Regions from separate parts of the Mesorhizobium sp. C399B genome, predicted to be linked through region 2. Evidence: riboswitches for the same ligand, from Rfam matches in the RefSeq annotation. Region 2 holds a riboswitch; each other region holds the start of a gene.
What was found. A riboswitch is a leader RNA that binds a small molecule or an ion and turns the genes downstream of it on or off. The one in region 2 is predicted to bind thiamine pyrophosphate.

Region 1 (7,747 bases), 1.2 Mb from region 2:
CCTCGACCGCCTTGCCGAACGCGCGCGCCATGCCGACCGGATCGACCGCCTTGGCAACCGCGGTGTTCAGGAGAACGGCATCAAAGCCGAGTTCCATGACAGTCGCCGCGTGTGACGGCCGCCCAAGCCCTGCATCCACAATCAGAGGTACCTCAGGGAAATGTGCGCGCATCGAGCGCAGCGCCGGAATGTTGACCGGCCCGAGGGCGGAACCGATCGGTGCACACCAGGGCATCAAGACCTTGCAGCCCGCCTCCAGCAGCCGCTCGGCGACGACAAGGTCATCTGTGGTATAGGGGAATACAGCAAAACCGTCCTCGCACAGGATGCGGGCGGCTTCGACCAGACCGAAAACATCCGGCTGCAGCGTGTCATGGTTGCCGATCACTTCGAGCTTGATCCAGCTCGTGCCGAAGACTTCTCGCGCCATCTTCGCGGTCGTGACAGCTTCCTTGACGGAGTGGCAGCCAGCAGTGTTGGGCAGGATTTTGACGCCGAGCGATCGGATCAACGACCAGAATTTTTCGCCGGCCCTGCCGCCTGCCATCTCACGGCGCAACGAGACGGTCACCACCGCCGTGCCCGATGCCCTGACCGCATCGGCAAGGATGGCCGGCGAAGGATATTGAGCCGTGCCGAGAAGCAGTCGGGAGGGAAGCGTCGTTCCAAGAAGGTCGAACATGCTAGCCTCCCTGCATGGGCGAGAGGATTTCTATCCGGTCGCCGTCGTTCAATTGGAATTCCGCCCGGTTGGCTTTGTGCACGAGGTCGTTGTTGACGGCCGTCGCCAGCCAATCGCCCTCGTAGTCAAGCGCGGCAAGCAGCCCGGCCAGCGTGGTGGCGGCAACCTCATGCGCTTCGCCGTTGACCATCAGTTTCATGAGCAAGCTCCTTGGTTCTGTCTTGACTGAAAACCAGGTCGGCAGCCTGGCGCGCCATGGCGGGAGCCAGGAGAAAACCGTGACGATAGAGCCCGTTGATCGCGATGATTTCACCGTTCGTTTCGACGCGCGGCAAATTGTCGGGAAAGGCTGGGCGGACGCCGACACCGGTTTCAACGATCTCGGCCTCGCCAAAGGCCGGGTGGAGGGCATAGGCGGTACCCAGAAGCTCCATCATGGAGCGCGCCGTGATTGGTCCGGCGGACTGGCTTTCAATCATCGTCGCACCAACCATGAAACGGTGATCGGTGCGCGGCACGGCATAAAGCGGAAAGCGCGGATGCAGCAAACGGACCGGCCGCGACAGCGAGACATCAGGCGTACGAAGAATCAGCATTTCGCCGCGAACGCCACGCAACCTGTCATAGGCCGCTGCCATTCCCATGCAGTCTATCTGACGGGCGAAACCCGAAACAGGCCGGGCGTCGGCGCCGAAGCGGAACTCGACCCCCGTGGCCGCGAGCTTGTCATGAAGTGCCGCCATCGCCTGGCGTGGGTCGAGGTGAGCCTCGTCGGGGAAGAGCAATCCACGCCGGAAGCGGCCGGCGAGGTCGGGTTCCAGGAGCGCAATTTCATCTTCCTCGACACGCCGATAGCCCGTCGTGCGGCTGGCGAACCGGTCGAGCTCGCCCGCATCGCGCGGCGCGGCCAAGACCAGCGTTCCCCGTCGTGCTACCAAGCCTGGCGTTGCGGCGTCCCACCAGTCGGCGGCGTCGCTTCCGAGATCCAGCACCGGCTGCTCGGCGCTTTCACGCTCGCACCACGGCGCCAACATGCCACCGGCGAACCACGACGCATTGCCCCCAAGGGCAGGCCTTGTCTCGGCAACGGTAACCGCCGCGCCGCGTGCGGCGAACTCGAAGGCGGCGGTGAGGCCAGCAACGCCCGCTCCTTTGACCAAGACCTTCATGATGGCTCACGTGGCTGAGGTATGAGCGGTGCGCCGGTCTCGTCCGCCGGCAGGTAGAGATCACCGCCCTCGCGGTATTTCGCCGCCATCGCCGCCATGCCCTCTTTCTGCGCCTCGGCACGGATGTCGTGAGAGATACGCATCGAGCAGAATTTCGGTCCGCACATCGAGCAGAAATGCGCCACCTTGTGCGCTTCCTTGGGCAAAGTCTGGTCGTGGAAGGACCGCGCCGTTTCCGGATCGAGCGACAGGTTGAACTGGTCCTCCCAGCGGAACTCGAAGCGCGCGCGGGAAAGCGCATCATCCCTGACTTTCGCTGCCGGATGGCCCTTCGCCAGGTCGGCGGCGTGGGCGGCGATCTTGTAGGTGATCACGCCGATCTTGACGTCGTTGCGATCGGGAAGGCCGAGATGCTCCTTGGGCGTGACGTAGCAGAGCATGGCGGTGCCGAACCAGCCGATCATCGCGGCGCCAATGCCTGAGGTGATGTGGTCATAGCCCGGCGCGATGTCGGTCGTCAGCGGTCCAAGCGTATAGAACGGCGCCTCGCCGCAGACGGCGAGTTGCTTGTCCATGTTCGCCTTGATTTTGTGCATCGGCACGTGGCCAGGCCCCTCGATCATCACCTGGCAATCCTTCGCCCAGGCGATCTGCGTCAACTCGCCGAGCGTCTCCAACTCGGCGAACTGCGCCGCGTCGTTGGCATCGGCGATCGAGCCCGGACGAAGGCCGTCGCCGAGCGAAAAGGATACGTCGTAGGCTCTGGCGATGTCGCAGATTTCCGCGAAATGCTCGTAGAGGAAGCTTTCCCGGTGATGGTGCAGGCACCACTTGGCCATGATCGACCCGCCGCGCGAGACGATACCCGTGACCCGGTCGACGGTCAGCGGGATATAATGCAGCCGCACGCCGGCGTGGATGGTGAAATAGTCGACGCCCTGCTCGGCCTGTTCGATCAGCGTGTCGCGGTACACCTCCCAGGTCAGATCCTCGGCAATGCCGCCAACCTTCTCGAGCGCCTGGTAGAGTGGCACCGTGCCGATCGGCACCGGTGCGTTGCGCACGATCCAGTCCCGGATGTTGTGAATGTTGCGGCCGGTCGACAGGTCCATCACCGTATCGGCGCCCCAGCGAATCGCCCAGACCATCTTTTCAACCTCCTCGGCCATCGAGGAGGTGACAGCGGAGTTGCCGATATTGGCGTTGATCTTCACCAGGAAATTGCGGCCGATGATCATCGGCTCGCTTTCGGGATGGTTGATGTTGGCGGGAATGATCGCCCGTCCGCGCGCCACCTCGTCGCGGACGAATTCGGGCGTGACGAAATCGGGCAGCATCGCGCCGAAAGCCTCGCCGTCGCGCTCAACCTTGCCGTGCAGGATCTCGCGACCAAGGTTCTCGCGGATGGCGACGAACTCCATTTCGGGTGTGATGATGCCGGCGCGTGCATAGGCAAGCTGCGTCACCGCCTTGCCTGCTTTGGCTCTGAGCGGTCGGTGGCGGATGGGAAATTCTGGCGTCAGGCGTTCGCCCGTCGCGAATCCGTTGTCCTCCGGCCGGACGTGGCGGCCGTCACAGTCCTGGACATCGCCGCGCGCCAAGATCCATTCGTGGCGAAGCCGGGCCAGGCCTTTTTGGATGCTGGTTTCGACAGCCGGATCGGTATAGGAGCCCGACGGGTCGTAGACGGTGACGGGCGGTTCGCCGGCTGTCGGATGGACGGAGATTTCGCGCATCGGCACCCGGATCTGCGGGTGGATGGCACCGGGCTTGTGGATCTTACGCGAAGCAGGCAGCGGTCCCGTTGAGACGGCTGGGGTGAGGGCATTCATCTTGAGGCTCCTTTGCTCATGCATTGGAGACCCAGTTCTGTGCCGGAAGGATGAAAAGACGCTTCTGTCGACCTGCCGAAACAGGACCTCGGGCGTGAACTCCCGCAGAGCGCTTGCACCGTCCCTACGCCAGTATGAACTGGATCAGGTTCAACGGGTCACTGCGCCGCGAAAGCCAGCAGTATCTCAGCCCCTTGCCGGGACTCCCCTGGTGAATGCCTCAAGTTGAACGGGCCGGGGTTGTCTTGTCAAGCGCGTGTTCGTCCTGCGGCGGCGGTGGGCGGCAATCAAATTGGGGCCAAATTGGGCCGACGGCCTCGCCACGGGTCGCGGAGAAGTTCCGCGGGAGATAGGGCAGGTGTGGCCAAAGCTGCATTTGCCTCGTCAAACTTGATGTGACATTGACGTAGACGGAACTGCTGCGTTTCAAGGATCTTAAGCCGTCAATGCCTGATCGGAACAGAACTGGTGGGACGCCCGAACGCCCCACAAACATCGTGCTCTCGATCACCTCCTATTGTCGCCGGAAAAGGGGTGATCGACCAATCGATCAAGGCGACCGCTCGCTGAAGGGCGCCCTCGGTTTCAGCACGGCTGGGTGAAGTGGCAATGACATGTCCAATCCAGTCTCGGAAATCCCCCTTCCTGACGATCGGTGTCTTGGGTTCAACATTCAATTTGACCTCGGCCACACCGGATATAGCAGCTGCCTGAGTGTCGCCACCAATCCAGTCCAGGGTGCCATCTTGATCAGGAAGCAGGAATCGCGCGGCCGCGGTATGCGAATGCTTTTTGCGCAGATCCCATTCCTCGCCAATGACAAGCTTGATGTGCTCGGCGACGAGGTCGACACCGTAAGCTAACTGGACCAGTTGAGGGTCGGGCGCGCCACTAAGACGCGGATTGACTTCAATGACAACTGGACCGCGTTTCGTGCACCGGAGTTCAACGTTAGTTGGCCCCCAGCCAAGGCCGAGAGCCCGCAAACAGCTCAGCGAAACATCGGCGATGCGCTCACGCTCCTGATCGGTTAGCAGGGCCGGATACGTCACCTCACGTATGACGAAATGGGGGAGGGGACCAAAGTCATTGGCGCAAATCGCAACGACCTCATTCCCCATAACATTAATGCTATAGAACGGGCCCTGTGCGAATTCTTCGACGAGTATTTTCGGTGTAGACCGCCATATGTGCTTTCCGCCCAATAGATAAGTCGTATGTTCGGCTACGTCTTCGAGGCTGCGGCACAATCGGACACCGATGCTGCCGCTGCCTACTGCCGGCTTAAGAATCACGGGCAGGCCGATCTCTGCAGCCGAGCTTTCTACCTCCGCCGCATTCGTTGCCAACCGATAGGCCGGTATTGGAACGCCGGCCTGCGCGAGGAGTTGGCGTTGCTTGAATTTGTCGCAGCTTCGTTCAATCGATTCAGGGTTCGGTCCCGGTAGATCGAAATGCCGGCAAAGCTTGCCAACTGTCGCATAGATCGATTCATGGTCCCCGGCAAAGCCAGTAATGCCAGCAATGTCGTGGGTAGCACGCAGCCGCGAACATTCGCGGACCAACGCTTCGAGATTGCCAGTGTCGACACGGATTGCCTCAACGTTTTCCGCCGAAAGATAGTCGTACCGAGGTGGATCAGCCGTCAGAGTAATTGGATGAAGACCAAGACACTGAGCCGCTTGGACGTATAGCTGACCAGTACCCCTATGGCCTTCGACCAATATGAGCGCTCTTCTTCTTACCATTGCTGTTAATCCCGATGTTGCGTGCTGGCGGCGGTCCGAGGGTACCGGCGTCACTTTTATGGCCGTGCCGGACCTCAGACTCGCGGTGCCGTACCATTGTCAACGACTGACGCTTGTAAAAATCTTGTAAATTGATTTGAAGGATCTGTTGCAGCGTTGTTGATTAGGGCGGCGTCGGAGGCTTGCTCCGTTCAAACCAGGTTAGCTGGGGTTGGTGTGTGATCCCGTGGGCCTGGGCGTGACCTGCCCCTCGGGTAGGGCACGCCAAGCCACATCAAACTCGCAGCACAAGAACATGCGCTCTGGTCATACTGGCTCATGGTGAGCCCTGAATCTGGAACCGGCCCGATGTGTAAGCTGCGAGCCGTCAAACGGCCCCATTCAATTATGGAGTCACATCATTTAAGATCGCGAAAGCTGTCATTGCGGGTTACGGAACTGCTTTCCGATGACATTCGAAGATGCGATCGGGCGTCAGAACCGGATCGCTGACCGCCGCTTCCACCTCGGCGAGCCCGGCTGATATAATCAGGTCTGAGGCTGCGCGCCCTGTCGTTCCCAGCATTTACATTAGGCAGCCTTGCCAAGATTGTCCCGCAGCAGAACCTGCCTGAGCGCATCGACGAACGTCCGAATATCTGTCGTACTATGGGCAGGCGTAACCGTCACCCTGAACCGCTCGGTTCCCACCGGAACACTCGGCGCCAGAATTGGCTGAACGTATATTCCATGCTGATCCAGAAGCTGGCGGGACGCTTCCTTGCAACGGAATGGATCACCAATAAGCACAGGAATGATGTGGCTTCGGGTCGGCATGACGGGGATGCCCGCCTCTTTCAGCAATCCGATTAAAAGTTTCGTTTTCCGGTGCAGATCAATTCGTTCTGAATCTGAATCGCGAAGATGGCGCAGCGCTGCCAGCGCACCAGCCGCCAGCGCTGGCGCAAGCGCCGTGGTGAAAATGAAACCGATCGAGAAGCTTCGTATGCTGTCAACAATGGAGGCAGGTCCGGTCACATAACCCCCCATCGAGCCGAACGCCTTACCTAGCGTCCCTTCGATGATGGTTGGACGATCCATGATGCCAAGTTCCGCGGCAATGCCGGCGCCTTTCGGACCGTACATTCCCGATGCATGAACTTCATCCAGAAACGTCATTGCGCCAAATTCGTCCGCCATGTCACAGATATCTTTGATCGGTGAAATGTCACCGTCCATTGAATATACCGATTCAAAAACAATGATCTTGGGTCTTGCAGGATTTACACTGCGCAGAAGCTCCCGCAAATGCGCAACGTCGTTATGCCGGAAGACGCGCTTTTCGGCCCGGCTGTTGCGGCATCCACTAATAATTGAAGCGTGGTTGTGCTCGTCAGAAAAAATAATTGTGTCCGGCATCAAAGATGCCAATGTACTCAAGGATGAATCGTTTGAGCTGAAGCCGGAAACAAAAATCAATCCTGCTTCCTTATTGTGGAAATCTGCAAGCTCCCGCTCGAGCAACACGTGGTAATGGTTGGTGCCACCAATGTTGCGGGATCCTCCCGATCCTGCGCCGTTGGCATCGATGGCGCGCTTCATTGCCGATAGCACTTTGGGGTGCTGCCCCATACCGAGATAATCATTAGTGCACCAAATGGTTATCTCTTTTCGGCCGTCGGGCCTATTGAGCCAGGCCTTTGGGAAGTTGCCAGACTGACGCTCCAGATCGGCAAATTCACGATACCCGCCACGGCCTTTGAGTTGCTCGATTCTTCCGGCGAAATACTGCACATAATCCAAATCAATCTCCTGTTGGGAAGCCGTTTTTCGGCGCGCTCAGTGCTGCTTCACAGCGCACCTGCGCCGGCCCATCGCGTCGCATCCCTCGACAAGCACCAGCAAGATTGGATTTCGACTACGCGCTTGATCCTGCGGGGGTTTCGGCCGCTCCAGCTAATCGGGTAACGCGCCCCAAAGTGCAAGTGAAGAGAATGTTAAATCTATTTGTTACTGAAATGTCTGAAATTGCATAGTGTCGCAAGGGATTCATAATTCTGGCCAGTCGTCGTTCAATTCCTGTCGCGGCCTTGTCAGAGCTGCGCTCGGCGGGCTTTCGGGCCCGAGAGCCGCAATGCGCGAGGGCCGCGTCTTGTCGCGCAACAGCCCTTGAAGCCCTTCTGCGGCGAAACGCTCTGCAAACGCCATACGCAGCTTTTGGACGTGCTGGCCTGCCGGATCATCTTGACGGTGCCGACGTCATCGTCGGTCCAGCCGGTTCGGAGTCGCCTCAGAATCGGAAATTTCTGCCCATCAGACTGGAAATTGACATGTAAG
Region 2 (7,747 bases):
CGGCCGCTGTCGCGCAAAGCGGCGGAGAAATACGGCCGCTTGTTCGGCGTCGATCCCGGCTGGCTCTTGTTCAACGGCGACGGCGGCAGCCTTGCGGGGGGCCATTTCGGCTTTGACGAGTCGGGCCGGCAGATCCCGATGCCGTCGCTGGCCACCGTCGATGTGCCCATCGTCTCGTGGATCAGCGCCGGCGAACTCGGCAGCCAGGATACGGTGGTCAATCTCAGCGACTATCCGACCATCCCCACCACCGATCTGGAGCAGGGCCAATGGATTGCGCTGCGCGTCGACGGCCCGTCGATGAACAAGATCTCGCCACCGGATTCGATCATCTTCGTCAACCTCAGGGACAAGCGGCTGGTGACCAATGGCTGCTATGTCATTTCGGACGAAAGCGGCCAGGCCACCTACAAGCGCTATCGCCCCAACGAGAACCCGCCCTTCCAGCCGGCCTCCTACATGGACATCCCGCCGCCGGCGCTCGAAGGCGCCATCACCATCATCGGCCGGGTGAAGCGCTCGATGATCGATATGTGAGGGAGAAGGCGGTGAGGCGCAATCTCCCGCCTCGAGGGGGAGATGGCCGGCAGGCCAGAGGGGGTCGCCGCGCGTAAGGCGCTGACATCCTCTGTCCGCGATAGGAAGTCGCGTCAGGACGTACCGACCCCCTCTGTCGCCTTCGGCGACATCTCCCCCTCGAGGGGGGAGATTACGCGCCCAAAAACTCGTTCGTGAAATACCCCCCGAAATCCGGCTTCTCCTTCAGAACCTTGCCATCGCCATCGAGCAATATGCCGGCCCTGAAGAGGTAGGTTCCGATCGCCTCGATCTTGGCCCTGGCGATGGTGCCGATGACGCCGTCCTGGCTGCGCAAGAAGTGTCCGTCGACCAACATTTTCAGCGAAGCGTGGATCAGCGCCGGGTCGGTCAGCGCATCCCTGTTGGAAGCGATCAGCAGATCGCCGGCTTCCTGCGGGTGATCGCAGGCAAATTGGTAGCCGCGCCGCGTTGCCTCGACGAAGGCCGATACGGCCTTCGGGTTTGCCTGGAGATATGCATTGCTGGAGGCGATCAAGGTGGTGTGCTCGTCGGGCACGCCGTAGTCGGCGTAGCGGAAGCCGCGCTGCCTGACGCCTTTCAGCTCGGCAGCGACGCCTTCCCAGGTCGAGACCTCCAGCGTGAAGTCGACCGAGCCGTTGGCCAGCGCCTCATAGGCCGAGGTGCCTAATGTCACCGTCTCGAAAACGCCCTTGCCGCCATCGTGGCGGATGATGGTCGAGATCAGCGTGTTTTCCCAGGCGCTGCCGAAGCCGCCATAGGTCAGACCGTCGAGATTCCTGGGACTCTTGATCTCGCCGCGATCCGCGTTGAAGACCAACCGGCCGGTCTCCTGCTGGACCACGGCGTAGACCGCCTTGAGATCGGCGCCGGCAGCCCGCTGGGTGAACAGGCCGACGCCGGCAATGCCGAAATCGGCGATGCGGTTGGCGACCAGCGTGCCGCCGCCAGTATCGCCATAGGGCAGGATCTCAACATCGAGCCCGACCTCGTGGTAGAACCCTTTGTCGCGGGCAACGAACAGGCCGACATGGTTGGTGTTGACCGTCCAGTCGAGCGCGACGGTGATTTTTTGCGTAGCCGCATGAGCGCGAGAGGCAAGCGGCAGTCCGGCAGCCAGCGTCAGCAGCAAAGCCTGCCGGCGTGTGAATTCGGTCATGAAAAACTCCTTTGAGCGGTCTGCGGGAACGAGGGCCGGTCAGTCCCGGGATTGAGCAGCGTGTCGAGGATGTCGGCTTCGAGCGCGGCGGCCTGGCGCGCGGCATCGCTGCCGGTGGTGCGCGGGCGCGGCAGCGGCACGGCAATCTCGCCGATGATGCGGGCCGGCCGCGCCGACATCAGATAGATGCGATCGGAGAGGTAGACGGCTTCGCGCACGTCATGGGTGATCAGCAGCGCCGTCCAGCGTTGGCGCTGCCACATGCCTTCCAGCCAGCGCTGCATACCCGCGCGGGTCAGTGCATCCAGCGCGCCAAAGGGCTCGTCGAGCAGCAGCATGTCGCGCTGCTGCACCACGGTGCGCAAAAGGGCGGCGCGCTGGCGCATGCCGCCGGAAAGCTCGGCCGGCCAGGCGCGCTCGAAACCGGCAAGGCCGAACTCAGCGAACAACGGCGCGACGCGTTCGCGCGCCGCCTTGCGGCCAAGACCCTGCACTTCCAGCCCCAGCGTCACATTGTCGATGACGCGCCGCCACGGCATCAGCGCGTCGCGCTGCGGCATGAAGGCGAAGGGGCTGCCCTGCAATGGCGCGCCGTCGAAGCGCATGTCGCCCTCGCCTTTCAGCGCGCCGGTCAGCAACTGGAACAGCGTCGACTTGCCGGCGCCGGAAGGGCCGAGGATGGAGACGAACTCGCCGGCCGCGACATGAAGCGAAATGCCGGCGAGCACCTCAAGCGCGCCGAAGTTCTTCCTGATGTCCCGGAGTTCGAGCCGCGTCATTGACGGTTCTCTTCTGCAGCTTCAACCTTGCCGTCGCGGCTTTCGCTCCCTGCATTCTCCCAAGGCATGGCGAAGCGCTGGACGAGCACCGCAATGGCGAACAAGACAAGCGTGAGCGCGGCGCTGACGGCGACCGCGGCGAGCACCAGATCGGGCCGAAAGTTGTTCTTGGCATTGAGCATGTAGATGCCCAGCCCCTTCGCCGCCCCCGCATATTCGGCGAAGATCGCGCCGACGACGGCGTAGGTGATGGAGATGCGCAGCCCGGCGAAGAAATAGGGCAGCGCCGAAGGCAGGCGCGCCAGCCAGAAGATGCGCCAGCGCCCTGCCCCCATGGTGGCGAGCATCTGCGAAATCGCCTTGCTGGTCGCGGCAAAACCCTCGACCAGCGCCACCATCATCGGGAAGAAGGTAACGAGCGCCACAAGCAAGATTTTTGGCATCAGCCCGAAGCCGAACCACAGTACGATGAGCGGCGCAATCGCGACCAGCGGCAAGGTCTGGCTGACAATCAGCAGCGGAAACAGCGCGCGGCGCAGCGGGGCCAAGAAATCGACCACCGCCGAAAGCACGAAGGCAGCGACCAACGAGCAGGCGAAGCCGGCTGATGTGGCGCGGATGGTGGGCAGCGTGTTGTCGGCAAGGGCAGCGCGATGCTCCCAGGCCTGCTGCAGCACGCGCGACGGCGCCGGCAGCATGGTGGGCGCAGCGCCACCATAGCGGGCGTAGAGCTCCCACGCCGCGAGGAGCAGGGCGGAGGCGCAGGCGGCGGGGATGGTCTTGGCGATGGCTGCGGCTAATCTCCCCCCTCGAGGGGGAGATGTCGCCGAAGGCGACAGAGGGGGTCGTCTCGCATAGAGCGCCCACGCCTTGCCGATGCGAAAAGGACGTCGGCGCTCCACGCGCTGGGACCCCCTCTGGCCTGCCGGCCATCTCCTGCTCGAGGGGGGAGATTCGTGGGCATCGCGGTCTTCGCCAATCGCCAATGGCTCCCCTCCTCTCTGTGCTGAGGGGTCAGAGGCATCTCCTCCACGCAATGGGTCAGATAAACCAGCCACGGCAATATCCTCAAGGAACGACGCTTGAGCCGCGGCTCAGACGGCGCTCGGGCTGTTCGCCGAGATCGTGATGTCGAGGGTGACGTGGCCGGCGCCGGGGCCGAAGCGGCAGAAGGCCTCGTTGAGCGTGGCAAACACCGCACCGGCATCGCCACGCAATTTGGTGCAGAAGTTCTTTGAGCGCTCAAAGACGCCGGACTGTTTCAGGAAATCGATGCAGCCGTAGATCTCGTCCATATGGTCGCCCGTGCCCATAACGTAGAGCGAGAACTGCGCCGCCACCGGCTGGCCGGTCGACGGCGTGGCCTGGACAGCGCGGATCGCGGCGATCTTGCGCTCGTCCAGCGGAATGGCGGGGCCGCCGGTCTCGTCGGAGCGGCAGATCGGATCGTCGGGCTCGCCCGGACAGCCGCGCGAGACCGCCGCCGAAAGCACGCAGTGCTTGCCGCTTTTGGCCGCCGCGACGAACAGGTCGCGCATGGCGGGAAACAGCACCTCGGGCGGCCCGACCATAAGGGTCGAGATGTCATCGGTTTCGATCCGCAGCCGGTCGCGCCAGGGATCGAGCGCGCCGAGCGCGCCGAGGATGACGCCGACGAAATCGTCGGTCATGGGATAAAGGGAAATCTGTGCGCCTGAAAACATCGCCCGCCTCGCTCCGCTGGTATTATCCAGATCAGCTTTAGGGTCCGAAGGCTTGCCGCCCTCATCTCAGCCCCGACGATACGGAGCACCCCTGTGGATGGGCGGGTTAAAGCACCGTTCGCGGCATTGGGGAAGCCGTTTGTTGAGGCACTGCGGGAAAGTGTTTTGGGCCAGACGTGCCGGGCGCCCGGGCGTTAACAGACGACTCGTCAGTTCGTTGCGTTATAACGTATCCACGAACTTCTTATAACTGCGTTGAAATTCAAGCTGATAAACGTAATTATAAGAAAACGGCAGAGACTCCGCGCAGCCCTTACGGTTTCTGGATTTCCTTATCCGCGACCCCATCCGGACTGTGCTCCTGCATCGCTCGGGCTTGCCTGTGCTGGTCCCCTCGCCCCAGCGCTACGCCATCCACAAGCTGATCGTCGCCTCGCGACGCGGGCCGAGCGCTGGCGCCAAGCGGGAGAAGGATCTCCATCAAGCGCGCCTGCTGACCCAAGCGCTCGAAGCCACGCGTCGCCAGGACGACCTTGCCTTCGCCTTCATGGAAGCGTGGGAGAAGGGCGAAAACTGGCGCGAGACGATCCGGGGCGGCTTGAACCTGTTCGACGCCGCCACGAGGGAAAACAGTCACACCATCCTGGGGAAATCCCTCCGCGAAATTGGTGCGACTCCTGAAGGATTCACGATGCGGGATTAGCTGAAGCGACCGCTGCTATATTCATTTCCATCGTCCCAACCGTACGAAATTGGCTTGACGCTTATTCGTACATAAAGTACGATATCTCTTTTCGCAGAGAGGAATGTCCTTGAGCACAGCGAACCATGTTGCCTTCGCCGATCTCTCTCGGCCTTTGCTGTCACCCCCGTCGTTGCCGCCGCCTTTGTTGCCGCCGCCTTTATTGCCGCCCCCTTTGTTGCCCTTGTCATTCGATCAGTGCGAACGCCTCGCCGGGGCTTGGCGAATGGCCAGCCAAGACATCGCCGACGACATCCGCTTCATCCGCCAATATCTGAAAGTCGTTGCCGAGAAGGACGAGAGGCTGTCGACCGGCACCCTTGTTCACAGCCGCGCCTATGTCGAGGCCTGCGCCGGCTGGCTGCCACAGACTGTAACGCGCTATCTGCGCCACCTGCGCCAGATCACCGAATGCGAACTGACCATGACAGCTGCCGGCATTCGCTTTGCGCTGTCGAGTTATGCCTGGGAGGCATGAGGGCGCCTGTCGCCAAACACAAGGAATTGCGCTGCCCGTCGCAGGCGCAATTCGTCAGGTTGAGAGGCTCGGGCGCGCCTGAACGGCGGGCGCCAAGGATGGCCCCGGCCAGCGAATTCCGGCCTTGCTTTATTTCGACTGGCCTTATTTCTGGCCTTATTTCGATTTGGCTTTGCCGGACTTTGCGGCGGCAGGCTTCGCCGCCTTTGGCTTGGCGGCTGCCTTGGCGGGCTTGGCGTCAGCTTTCTTCGCCGCCTTTTTGGGCTTGGCGACCGCGCCATCGACTTCAGCCGTGGCCTGCTCCCAGTGTTCCTGATGCGCGCCTTCAGGCCGGCCGGCCTTTTCCCAGATCTCGTGCGCGCGCTGGCGAATGCGGTCCTGTTTGTCGTCCGTCACTTAAGCCTCCGTGGTTGGGTCCGGTCGGTTGGTCCAGATTCCACGAAAACATTAGCCGAAAATTCGACCGGCGTCTTGAGTGACGAGACATCTCAGCGCGGGTCGGAAATCACCGCAACGCCGAGCAGCGCCGCTTTCTTGACGATCAGCCCGGCGAGGTCGGCATCCGAACGATCGGTGCCGGTGCGCTCCCGCAGGAGCGCGATCGCTTCCTTCATCGATAACAGCGCCGTGTTGCGCTCGGCCAGCAACTTGTCGCAACACGCCGCAACATTGGCGGAGTTCGGGGTCTCGACATGCGGCAACATGGCAATTCTCCTTTCATCATGTTCGTCATTCGGCCCTGCCGCCCTTTTGGGAAGAACGACAGGGCCGTATCACCGATGAATGGTTAGGTTGTCGAGCGTTACTCGACCACCTCGACAATCCTGCGCGTGCTGGGGTCGACCAACACGGTATGGTTGTCGACGACGGCGTATCTGTACTGAACGTCGGGAACCTCCTGCAGCTCGACAGTGTCAGGCAAGGCAGTGCCGACATTCAATTCGACGCCGAGCAGATTGACCGAGGCAAGCGGATGTTTCTTTACGTATTGGTGCACGACCGTGCGCTGTTCCGGGGTGATGATCACCTGCTGCTGTGCCGGCTGCGTGACGATGACCTCGTCGGCGGCGGCAATGCCGATACCAGCGATCATGGCGAGCCCGGCGACGGCGGGAATAAGGATGGTTTTCATCTTCGTCTCCTGTCGTTGTTGGCGAGCTCCGCCGTGTTCCCGCATGAGGCGAAAACAGCGCAGATCGAGGTGGCGGGCTCCTGGAGGCAAACGCAGCCGGTACGGTCTTGTTCCGCAAGCGGAGACTAAATTGATCGGCTTCCGGTCATGCCAGCAGAACCCGCACCCGCAAGATTCGCATTGAAGCACAATCCCTCAGGAGACCTTCGACATGGACGATGCACGGCTCCAATTCCGGTGGCGATCGCGGCCGGCGCCGGCATTGATCCGGTGACCGCGTCGCGCCCGGCCAAGACCGGAACCGACCGCCTTCGTGCCACGCCGTGAAGTTTCAAGCAAAGGTCATTGCTTCGGCGGCTGCGCAGGCACCTCGCCAGGCTTGATCACCGGCGTCTTGCCCTGATCCGGCGGCGGCTGCGTCATACCCTGGTCACCACTGGGCGGCGGCTGCAGCACGCCGCCGCAGGGACCGAGCGTGCTGGACGATTCGCCACCGCCATTGGCGGCCGGCGGCTTCTGACCATCGTCCTGAGGCTGCGCCTGGCAAGGCGCGGCAGGGCCGTGCTGGTCGCTATTGTCCTGCGCGGCCGCCGGGTCGACCAGCGCCAAGAGCAGCACGCATGGGATGAGGGGGAAAGTCTTCATGGTCCAGCTCCTCTGGATTCATCACCTTGGCAAAGCAGACTAGTCCTTGGCAAAGCAGACTGGCGGCAATTGGTTCCACTGAAGCTGGAGTGGTTGCTGGAACCTGGCAGCCGGAAGTGAGTTCCACCTTCTCGACGCTAAGCCGCCCAGAGGAGGCAATCATGGAACGAAACAGAAAACCCAATGACGAGGTCGAGGCGCCACCGAGCAAAAACGATGCCCGCGACAGGATCGCCAATGATGAAGTGGAAGCGCCGACGCCGCGCCGGCAGGATTGGGATGCGCTGCGTGGCGCAACGGTCCTGCCCGACGGAGCAGATGAGGAAAGCCTGCCGGACACCACCGGTGTCGAGAAGGAAGGCGAACTGCCCGAGGAGGATGACGACAACCCCTACCAAGACAGTGACGATGCCTTGCCCGACGACGCCGAGGAAGCCGCCATTGGTCACGACCTGGCGAGGCGCGGCGGCCCGTTCGACGACGTGTAAGGCAGCGACCGCGGACTTTCGAGAGGTTTCCCGGGACGTCCACGCCGTCACCAGTTGGACCAA
Region 3 (7,747 bases), 3.1 Mb from region 2:
TCTACCGCGAAGTCTCGGTAGCGCTCGGCGTCTCCGAGGCCGATGTCGCGAAGATGGATTCCAGGCTTTCAGCACCTGACTCTTCGCTCAACGCACCGCTCGCCGACGAAGCCGGCACCACCGAGCGGATGGACTTCCTGATTTCGGACGATCCATTGCCTGACGAGGTCGCCGGCGACACTATCGACGTTGAACGGCGCCTGATGTGGCTTAAGACGGCGCTCCGCGCGCTCAATGCCCGCGAACTCAGGATCATCGAGGAGCGCCGGCTGACCGACGAAGGTGCGACGCTTGAGGCGCTCGGCGAGACGCTCGGCATTTCCAAGGAGCGTGTCCGCCAGATCGAGGCCCGCGCCATGGAAAAGCTCAAGCTCGCGCTGGTGAAGCAGAATCCGGAGTTCATGGCGGCCTGAGATTGCCAGGAACAGGGGTACCGCCCCTGAGTTATCTCAGAAAAAAGCATGCGAAGGCTGGGGTTTCTGACGAAGACCGGCGCTATCTGTCCGTGACGATCTTGACCTTGTCGCCGGCCGAAACCGAGGCGCCCGGCGACATCGCGTTGAGCACGCGGAACAGATCGAGCTTGCGGTCGACGCCGACCATCTGCGCCGAAAGTGTGCCCATCGTCTGCCCGGCCTGTACCGTGACGACGCGGATATGCAGCGGCTTCAGTGCCGCTTTCTCGGCGGGGCTGAGCACGCGGAACGAACCGCTGACCGAGCGTGCCACCGGATCGAGTGTCGTGCTGGCCGAGGGGGCCGCTGTCAAAAGCCGGTAGACCTGACCGCCGGCGCGGATCACCGCAATGTCGAACTGCCAGCCATCGGCGCCGGCGTGCGCGGTCGCCGCCTGGTTGCCGTCGATCGTCTCCTGGCGCACACTGGTCTCGTCGAGACCGGCCACCCAGCCGCTTCTGATGTAGTCGGTCAGCGCACGATCCTTGTCGATCGACACACCGTCGAAGCGGATCGCCATGTCGCCGGGACCGGTCGCCGTCACTGCCGCCGCCGAATTGTCGATGATGAAGCCGTCGGGCACCGTGAACGATACGCCGAGGCCCGGATGCAGGAAGGTCTGGCCGCGCACATAGCCCTCTTCCGGCGTGTCGCCATAGAGCAGGCCGTCTATCCCGGCCAGGAAGGAATCGCGGTCGCGGGTGCCGATGCCCGGCGCGCCGAACTGGCGGGCGTGGCGCTGCGCCAGATCAATTCGCTGCGGCGTGTTGGGGTGCGTGGCCAGGAAGTCGAGGCTGGCGTCGGTGGCGCCGCTGATCGAGCGGAAATCGGTATAGGCCGACATCGACTGCAGGAAACGCCCGGCGGCATAGGGATCGTAACCGGCCTCGCCGATCGACTTGATGCCGATGGCGTCTGCCTCCAGCTCCTGGTTGCGCGAGAACTGCGCCAGCCTCAGCTTGCCGCGGATCAATGCCTGCTTGGCGGTCGGGCTGTCGCCCAGCACATCGGAGACCACCTTGGTCGCCAGGCCTTCCTCGGCCTCGAGCTGCTGGCGCTGCAAGCCGTGATTGGCGGTGACGTGGCCCATCTCATGCGCGATGACGGCGGCGAGTTCAGCCGAATCATTGGCCAGCGCCAGCAGGCCGCGGGTGACGTAGAGATAGCCGCCCGGCAGCGCGAAAGCGTTGACGTTGGGCGAATTGAGGATGGTGATGCGATAGGTCTGGGTCGGATTGGCCGACACCACGGTCAGGCTGCCGACAACCTTGGCCACCATGCGCTCGAGCTTGGGATCGGAATATTCGCCGCCATAGGTGGCAAGGATGCGCGGATGTTGCGCCTTCGCCAGTTCGGCAAGCTTGCTGTTGGCGGCGACATTGTCGACCGTGATCGGCTTGTCGGAAGGCTGGAAGCCGGATTCCTGCACTTCGGGAGGCGTGAACATCTGGCAGCTGGCCAGCGCCACGGCAAGGCCGGCCAGCGCGAGGAAGCGCACCAGCGGTCTGCGTTTCAAAGTGTCAGTGCCGGTCGGCAGCACGGCGTTCCTTCAGCTCTCGGCGCATGATTTGGACCGGGGTCCGCGCCAGCGAAAAATCGGTTTTCGTTGGCAATCCTGCACACATCAAAAAACCTACAGCGTTTACGCATCCGGCCGGGTGCGGCGCTGTAGGGGCAAATCACGGCTCGTGCCGGACCAGTACTAAGCGGACCTAGCCACATCGACTGGACCATGGCAAGCAAGCGCCACATCACCTGTAGCCGGTTTGGTCGTAAATTATGTCCGCTTCCGGGCAATATCGCGTGATCCGCCCGAACTTGCGCCGATATAGCGCCGAAACGCTTCAGGGCCAGTGCCGTCGAAAAAATCGGCGGCAGGTCCCGTCGCGGCAACCCTGCCATTGTCCAGAAAAACCATCTGCTCGCCGATACGGCGAGCGTCTTCCGGCTGATGCGTGACGAACAGCACCGTCATCGCCCGCTCGGCATGAACGCCGGCCACCAGGTCGAGCATGTCGTCGCGCAGTGCTGGCCCGAGCGAAGCGAACGGCTCGTCGAGCAGCAGCACTGGCCGGTCGCGCACCAGAACGCGGGCGAGCGCCACGCGCTGCCTTTCGCCGCCGGAGAGTTCGCGGGGCAGGCGCATTTCCTTGCCGGCCAGGCCGACGCGGTCAAGCGCCTCGGCGATTGCGGCGCGATCGGCGTCGGTCAGGTTGAGCGATGGCGAGCGGCCGAGCCCGACATTCTTCTCCACCGAGAGATGAGCAAACAGATTGTTTTCCTGGAATACCATCGATACCGGCCGCGCCGAAGGCGGCTCGGCGCCGACATCGGCGGCGCCGATCAGCACACGACCGGACTCCGGCGTCTCGAAACCAGCCACCAGATTGAGCAAGGTCGATTTGCCCGAACCACTTGCCCCCATGATGGCGGTGATCTTAGATGTATCGAATTCGACATCGAACAGGAATGACGTTTCGCCATAGCTGAACGAGACCTTGTCCAGCCGGACAGTCGTGCCTTTGTCCACAGCGGACGTCACGATCTCTCTCCCCGTCCCAGCCAGTCTGCCGCGACCACCAATGCAAGGCAGACCGCCCCGAGCAGCAAAGCCAGCCCGGCAGCATCGGCCGTGCGATAGCTGCCCATGCGCGCCAGCAGGAGATAGGGCAAGGTCTGCACCGAATCGCTGCCGAACAGCGCGATGACGCCGAGATCGCCGAGCGACAGCGCCACGGCGAAGGCAAAGCCGGTGGCCAGCGGCCGCCGGAGCGATGGCCAGTCGACCAGAAGCAGCCGGTTCCAGCCCGCAATGCCAAGCTGCGCGCACAGCTTTTCGTGGCGCTCGCTGGCCGCATCATAGGCCGGGCGCATCGCGCGGATGGCAAAGGGCATCGCCATCACCGCGTTGACGGTGACGACCATGACCGGCGCGATGGCAAAGACATCGCTGACCGTGCGCAGCAGGAGAAACCAGCCGGCGCCGATGACAATGGGCGGCACGACGAGGACGAAGCCGGCGCCGGTGTCGGTGGCATGTTCGAGCAATGAACGGGCACTGGACCGGCGGCGCAGGGACAGTGCCCGCCGAGCCATGATCAGCGACAGCGACAGCGCCACCGAAAGTAGCGCCGCCGAGAGGGCGAGACCGGCGCTGGTCAGGGTCGCCTGACGCACGGCACTCTCGCCCGCCAGCCGGCCGAGATCGGCGCCGAGGCCGGACGCGACGGTGGCCGCCATTGGTCCGGCGACGAACAGCAAGGCGAGGACGATCAGGACGGCGTTGAACGCTGTTTCTGCTTTGCCGGCCAAGTGATAGCGGCGCGGCGCGACAGGCAAATTGGCGTCGCCGGTCACATTGGCGCCGAGCCGCGTCAGCGCCAGCATGACGGCAAAAGTCAGCGCGATCTGCAGCACCGTCAGCGTCACCGCTCGCGCCGGATCGAAGTCGAAACGCAGCGCCTGATAGATGGCGACTTCCAGCGTCGTCGCCGCCGGCCCGCCGCCGAGGATCAGCACTATGGTGAAGGAGGTGATGCAAAGCATGAAGACAAGCCCGGCGACGCCCGGCAGCGCGGCGCGCAGCACCGGCCACTCGATCAGCCGGAAGGCTGGCCTCGCCCCCATGCCGAGCTGGCTCGCCAGCCGCCATTGATCGGCCGGCACCGTTCCCAGCGCTTCGAGGAACAGCCGGGTGGCCAGCGGCAGGTTGAAGAAGACGTGGGCGACGAGGATGCCCGGCAGCCCATAGATGTCGGGCCAGCTCTGGCCACCGATCGCGGCGAAATAACCGGCGCGGCCATAGAGCGCCAGTATGCCCAGCGCTGCGACAATCGCCGGCAAGGCAAGGGGCACAGTAAACAGCTGCAGGATGAAGCCGCGTCCGAAGAAGCGCGGATGCCGCGACAGCGCCCGGGCGACGAACAGCGCCGGTACGGCGGAAAGCAGCATCGAGAGCGCAGCCTGCCAGAGCGTGAAGCGGACAACGCGCAGGAGATAGAGGTCAAAGGCGGACGCGGCGCCGGAAAGGTCGTGCGCGCCTTCGCGGATAAGGCCGGCGAAGGCGCCACCGATCAGCAGCGCGATTGCCGCAAGCGCGACAATGCCGGCCGTGATGCGGGGGTCAGAGCGTTGCACTCTTTACCGGGCGTCGCGTTCCTTCGCGCCCCCCTCTGTCCTGCCGGACATCTCCCCCACGAGGGGGGAGATTGGCGGTTTTAGCGCTCCGCTCATTCCTGCAGCTTCGGAGATTGGCGAAAGTCAACGTAAAGGCCAATCTCCCCCCTCGTGGGGGAGATGTCCGGCAGGACAGAGGGGGGCGCCGTAGAGCACTCATCTTTTGACTATACAGCCAAATCTACTTGCTCATCACCGCCAGCCATTCATCCACCCAGGCCTTGCGATTTGCCGCGACCTCTTCCGGGCTGAACAGCAAGGTCTTCGCCGGCTTGACCAGCCTATCAAAAGCCGGATTGAGCGGCTTGTCGGTTTTCCCGGCCGGGAACATCCAGTTGGTCTCCGGAATGACATCCTGGAATTTCGGCCCGGTCATGAAGGCCAGGAACTTCGCCGCCAGCGGGTTCTTCGCGCCCGTGGTGGTGATGCCGGCGACCTCGACCTGCAGATACTCGCCTTCCTCGAACGAGGCCGCCTGGTAGCGCCCGGTGTTCTCGGCCACCATGTGGTAGGCCGGCGACGTCGTATAGGAAAGCACCATCGGCGCCTCGCCCTTGGAGAACAGGCCATAGGCCTCGCTCCAGCCCGGCGTCACCGTCAGCACTTTGCCCTTGAGTTTCGCCCAGGCTTCCGGCGCCTTGTCGCCATAGACCGACTTGACCCACAGCAGCAGGCCGAGGCCCGGCGTCGACGTCCTCGGATCCTGGATGACGATCTTGTCGGCGGCATCGCCCTCGACCAGTTCCTTCAGGCTCTTCGGCGGGCTCTTCAGCTTTTCGGTGTCGTAGACGACGGCGAAATAACCATAATCGTAGGGCACGAAAGTGTCGTCGCTCCAGCCGCCCGGCACGTTGTTTTCAGCCACCGCGCCATGTGGGACAAACAGGCCGGAAGCCTTGGCTTCCGCGGTGAGGTTGGTGTCGAGACCAAGCACGATATCGGCCTTGGTCGAGGCACCTTCGAGCTTGACGCGGTTGAGAAGTGCGACGCCGTCGGCGACCGAGACGAAGTCGACGCTGCAGCCACACTCGGCCTCGAATTCCTTCTTCACCTGGGGGCCTGGACCCCAGTCGGCAGTGAAACTCTCATAGGTATAGATCGTGAGTTTTTCCTGCGCGCACGCAGGGCTTGCCAGTAGCGAAACAGCAAGCCCCAGCGCTGGGACAAGACGGGACAAAAAAATGCGCATCGGCGCCTCCTTCATTCGTGTTGAAAGGAATTGAGGCGTCGGGCTGTCCGAAGCGTCTAATCCCTCCGCCGGTACAAACCGGATCAGGTTCAGCGGGTTGGCGAGACTGCCTCTCAGCCGGTCCGCGAAGATCGCGTCCGGCACCCCGTTAGAGCGTTTCGACACATAGGCCCGGCCAAGGTGCCACGCAAGCGGAAGTTTGCCCGAGCATGATCCCGGAAAGTGGAACCGTTTCCGGAAAAAGATCATGCTCCAACAAAGAGTGACGGTGCCGCTCGGCCTTCCGTTTCGTCGGCGGGGCTGGTAAGGGCCAGCGGATATGAGCACATTCACCATCTTGCTTGGCGGCGATCTCGTCCGCACGCCGCGGCTCGACCGCCAGGTCGCGGGCACGCGCGTCATCGCCGCCGACGCCGGCATCGGTCATGCCCGCCTGATCGGCCTGATGCCGGAGCTGTGGGTCGGCGATTTCGATTCTGTGCCGGCGGACCTGCCTGCCGATCTCGCCGCCGTGCCGCGGGAGGTGTTTCCTCCCGAAAAGGACAAGACCGATGGCGAACTGGCGATCGCGGCGGCATTGGAACGCGGCGCCACCAGCCTGGTGCTGGCCGGCGCTTTCGGCGGCAAGCGCGCCGACCACGCCTTCCTCCATCTGGCGCTCAGCCTGCGGCTGGCCGAGGCCGGCACAAAAGTGCTGTTGACCAGCGGAGCGCAGGAAGGCGCCCCTCTGCTGCATGGCAAGGCCGGCTTCGACTATGCCGACGGAACGCTGTTTTCGGTGCTCGGCTTTTCCGATCTTTCGGGCCTCACCGTGTCCGGCGCGAAGTGGCCGCTCGACCATGTCGAGGTCTTGTTCGGCTCGTCGCTGACCATCTCGAACGAGGTCAAGTCCAACACGACCGGGGGCGGCCTCGAAATCGCGCTCGGCCATGGCCGCGCGCTGCTGCTCGCCCACCCCTACCCCTTGCCTGAAAGCTGACATGGCCCCGCCCCTTCTCAACCTCGACGGCATAAGACTGACCTTTGGCGGCACGCCGCTGCTCGATGGCGCCGAACTGACGGCGTCCGCCGGTGACAAGATCGCGCTCGTCGGCCGCAACGGCTCCGGCAAGTCGACGCTCCTGAAGATTGCTGCTGGTCTGATCGAGCCGCAAGACGGCGAGGTCTTCCGCCAGCCTTCGTCAACGGTGCGCTATCTCCCGCAAATGCCCGACATGGACGGCTTTGCCAATGTGCGCGCCTATGTCGAGGCGGGGCTTGGGCCTGCCGACGATCCCTACCGCGCCACATATCTGATGGAGCATCTCGGCCTCGCCGGCACGGAGAACCCCAACGATCTCTCCGGCGGCGAGGCGCGCCGCGCAGCACTTGCCCGCGTCATGGCGCCCGAACCCGATATTCTGCTGCTTGATGAGCCGACGAACCATCTCGATTTGTCGGTCATCGAATGGCTGGAAGAAGAGCTTGTCCGGACGTCTTCGGCGCTGATCGTCATCTCGCACGACCGTCGCTTCCTCGAACGCGTCTCGCGCGCCACTGTCTGGCTCGACCGTGGCCAGACCCGCCGCCTCGACAAGGGCTTTGGCCATTTCGAGGAATGGCGCGACCTTGTGCTGGAAGAGGAAGAGCGCGAACAGCACAAGCTCGGCCGCCAGATCGTGCGCGAGGAGCATTGGCTGCGCTATGGCGTGACGGCTCGCCGCAAACGCAACATGCGCCGCCTGGGCGAACTGCAGACCATGCGCCAGCGTTTTCGCGGCCATCGCGGCGCCGAGGGCTCGGCGACCATGGTGGCCAGCGACGCCGCCGAATCCGGCAAGCTGGTGATCGAGGCCAAGAACATCGAGAAGAGTTTTGGCGACCTGACCGTGGTCAAGGGCTTCTCGACCCGCATCCAGCGCGGCGATCGCGTCGGCCTTGTCGGGCC

Region 1: another riboswitch for thiamine pyrophosphate. It lies ahead of thiC (phosphomethylpyrimidine synthase ThiC); the one in region 2 lies ahead of NLY36_RS27565 (YkoF family thiamine/hydroxymethylpyrimidine-binding protein).
Region 3: another riboswitch for thiamine pyrophosphate. It lies ahead of thiB (thiamine ABC transporter substrate binding subunit); the one in region 2 lies ahead of NLY36_RS27565 (YkoF family thiamine/hydroxymethylpyrimidine-binding protein).

Annotation. Positions count from the first base shown of each region.
Region 1 is NZ_CP100472.1:4,546,711-4,554,457, forward strand. Features, by position in the region: gene NLY36_RS21665 (thiazole synthase) at 1-682, opposite strand, end outside; gene thiS (sulfur carrier protein ThiS) at 684-881, opposite strand; gene thiO (glycine oxidase ThiO) at 850-1,851, opposite strand; gene thiC (phosphomethylpyrimidine synthase ThiC) at 1,848-3,683, opposite strand; TPP riboswitch at 3,787-3,903, opposite strand; gene NLY36_RS21685 (ATP-grasp domain-containing protein) at 4,127-5,431, opposite strand; gene hemA (5-aminolevulinate synthase) at 6,002-7,213, opposite strand.
Region 2 is NZ_CP100472.1:5,785,696-5,793,442, reverse strand. Features, by position in the region: gene NLY36_RS27585 (LexA family transcriptional regulator) at 1-537, shown strand, start outside; gene NLY36_RS27580 (ABC transporter substrate-binding protein) at 710-1,717, opposite strand; gene NLY36_RS27575 (ABC transporter ATP-binding protein) at 1,714-2,496, opposite strand; gene NLY36_RS27570 (ABC transporter permease) at 2,493-3,335, opposite strand; gene NLY36_RS27565 (YkoF family thiamine/hydroxymethylpyrimidine-binding protein) at 3,591-4,199, opposite strand; TPP riboswitch at 4,190-4,302, opposite strand; gene NLY36_RS27560 (GSU2403 family nucleotidyltransferase fold protein) at 4,555-4,902, shown strand; gene NLY36_RS27555 (hypothetical protein) at 5,168-5,419, shown strand; gene NLY36_RS27550 (DUF2934 domain-containing protein) at 5,576-5,815, opposite strand; gene NLY36_RS27545 (hypothetical protein) at 5,908-6,123, opposite strand; gene NLY36_RS27540 (DUF1236 domain-containing protein) at 6,222-6,551, opposite strand; gene NLY36_RS27535 (hypothetical protein) at 6,894-7,196, opposite strand; gene NLY36_RS27530 (hypothetical protein) at 7,358-7,684, shown strand.
Region 3 is NZ_CP100472.1:2,727,056-2,734,802, forward strand. Features, by position in the region: gene NLY36_RS13000 (RNA polymerase factor sigma-32) at 1-413, shown strand, start outside; gene NLY36_RS13005 (M48 family metalloprotease) at 496-1,902, opposite strand; gene thiQ (thiamine ABC transporter ATP-binding protein) at 2,233-2,997, opposite strand; gene thiP (thiamine/thiamine pyrophosphate ABC transporter permease) at 2,994-4,592, opposite strand; gene thiB (thiamine ABC transporter substrate binding subunit) at 4,813-5,820, opposite strand; TPP riboswitch at 5,864-5,978, opposite strand; gene NLY36_RS13025 (thiamine diphosphokinase) at 6,140-6,799, shown strand; gene NLY36_RS13030 (ABC-F family ATP-binding cassette domain-containing protein) at 6,801-7,747, shown strand, end outside.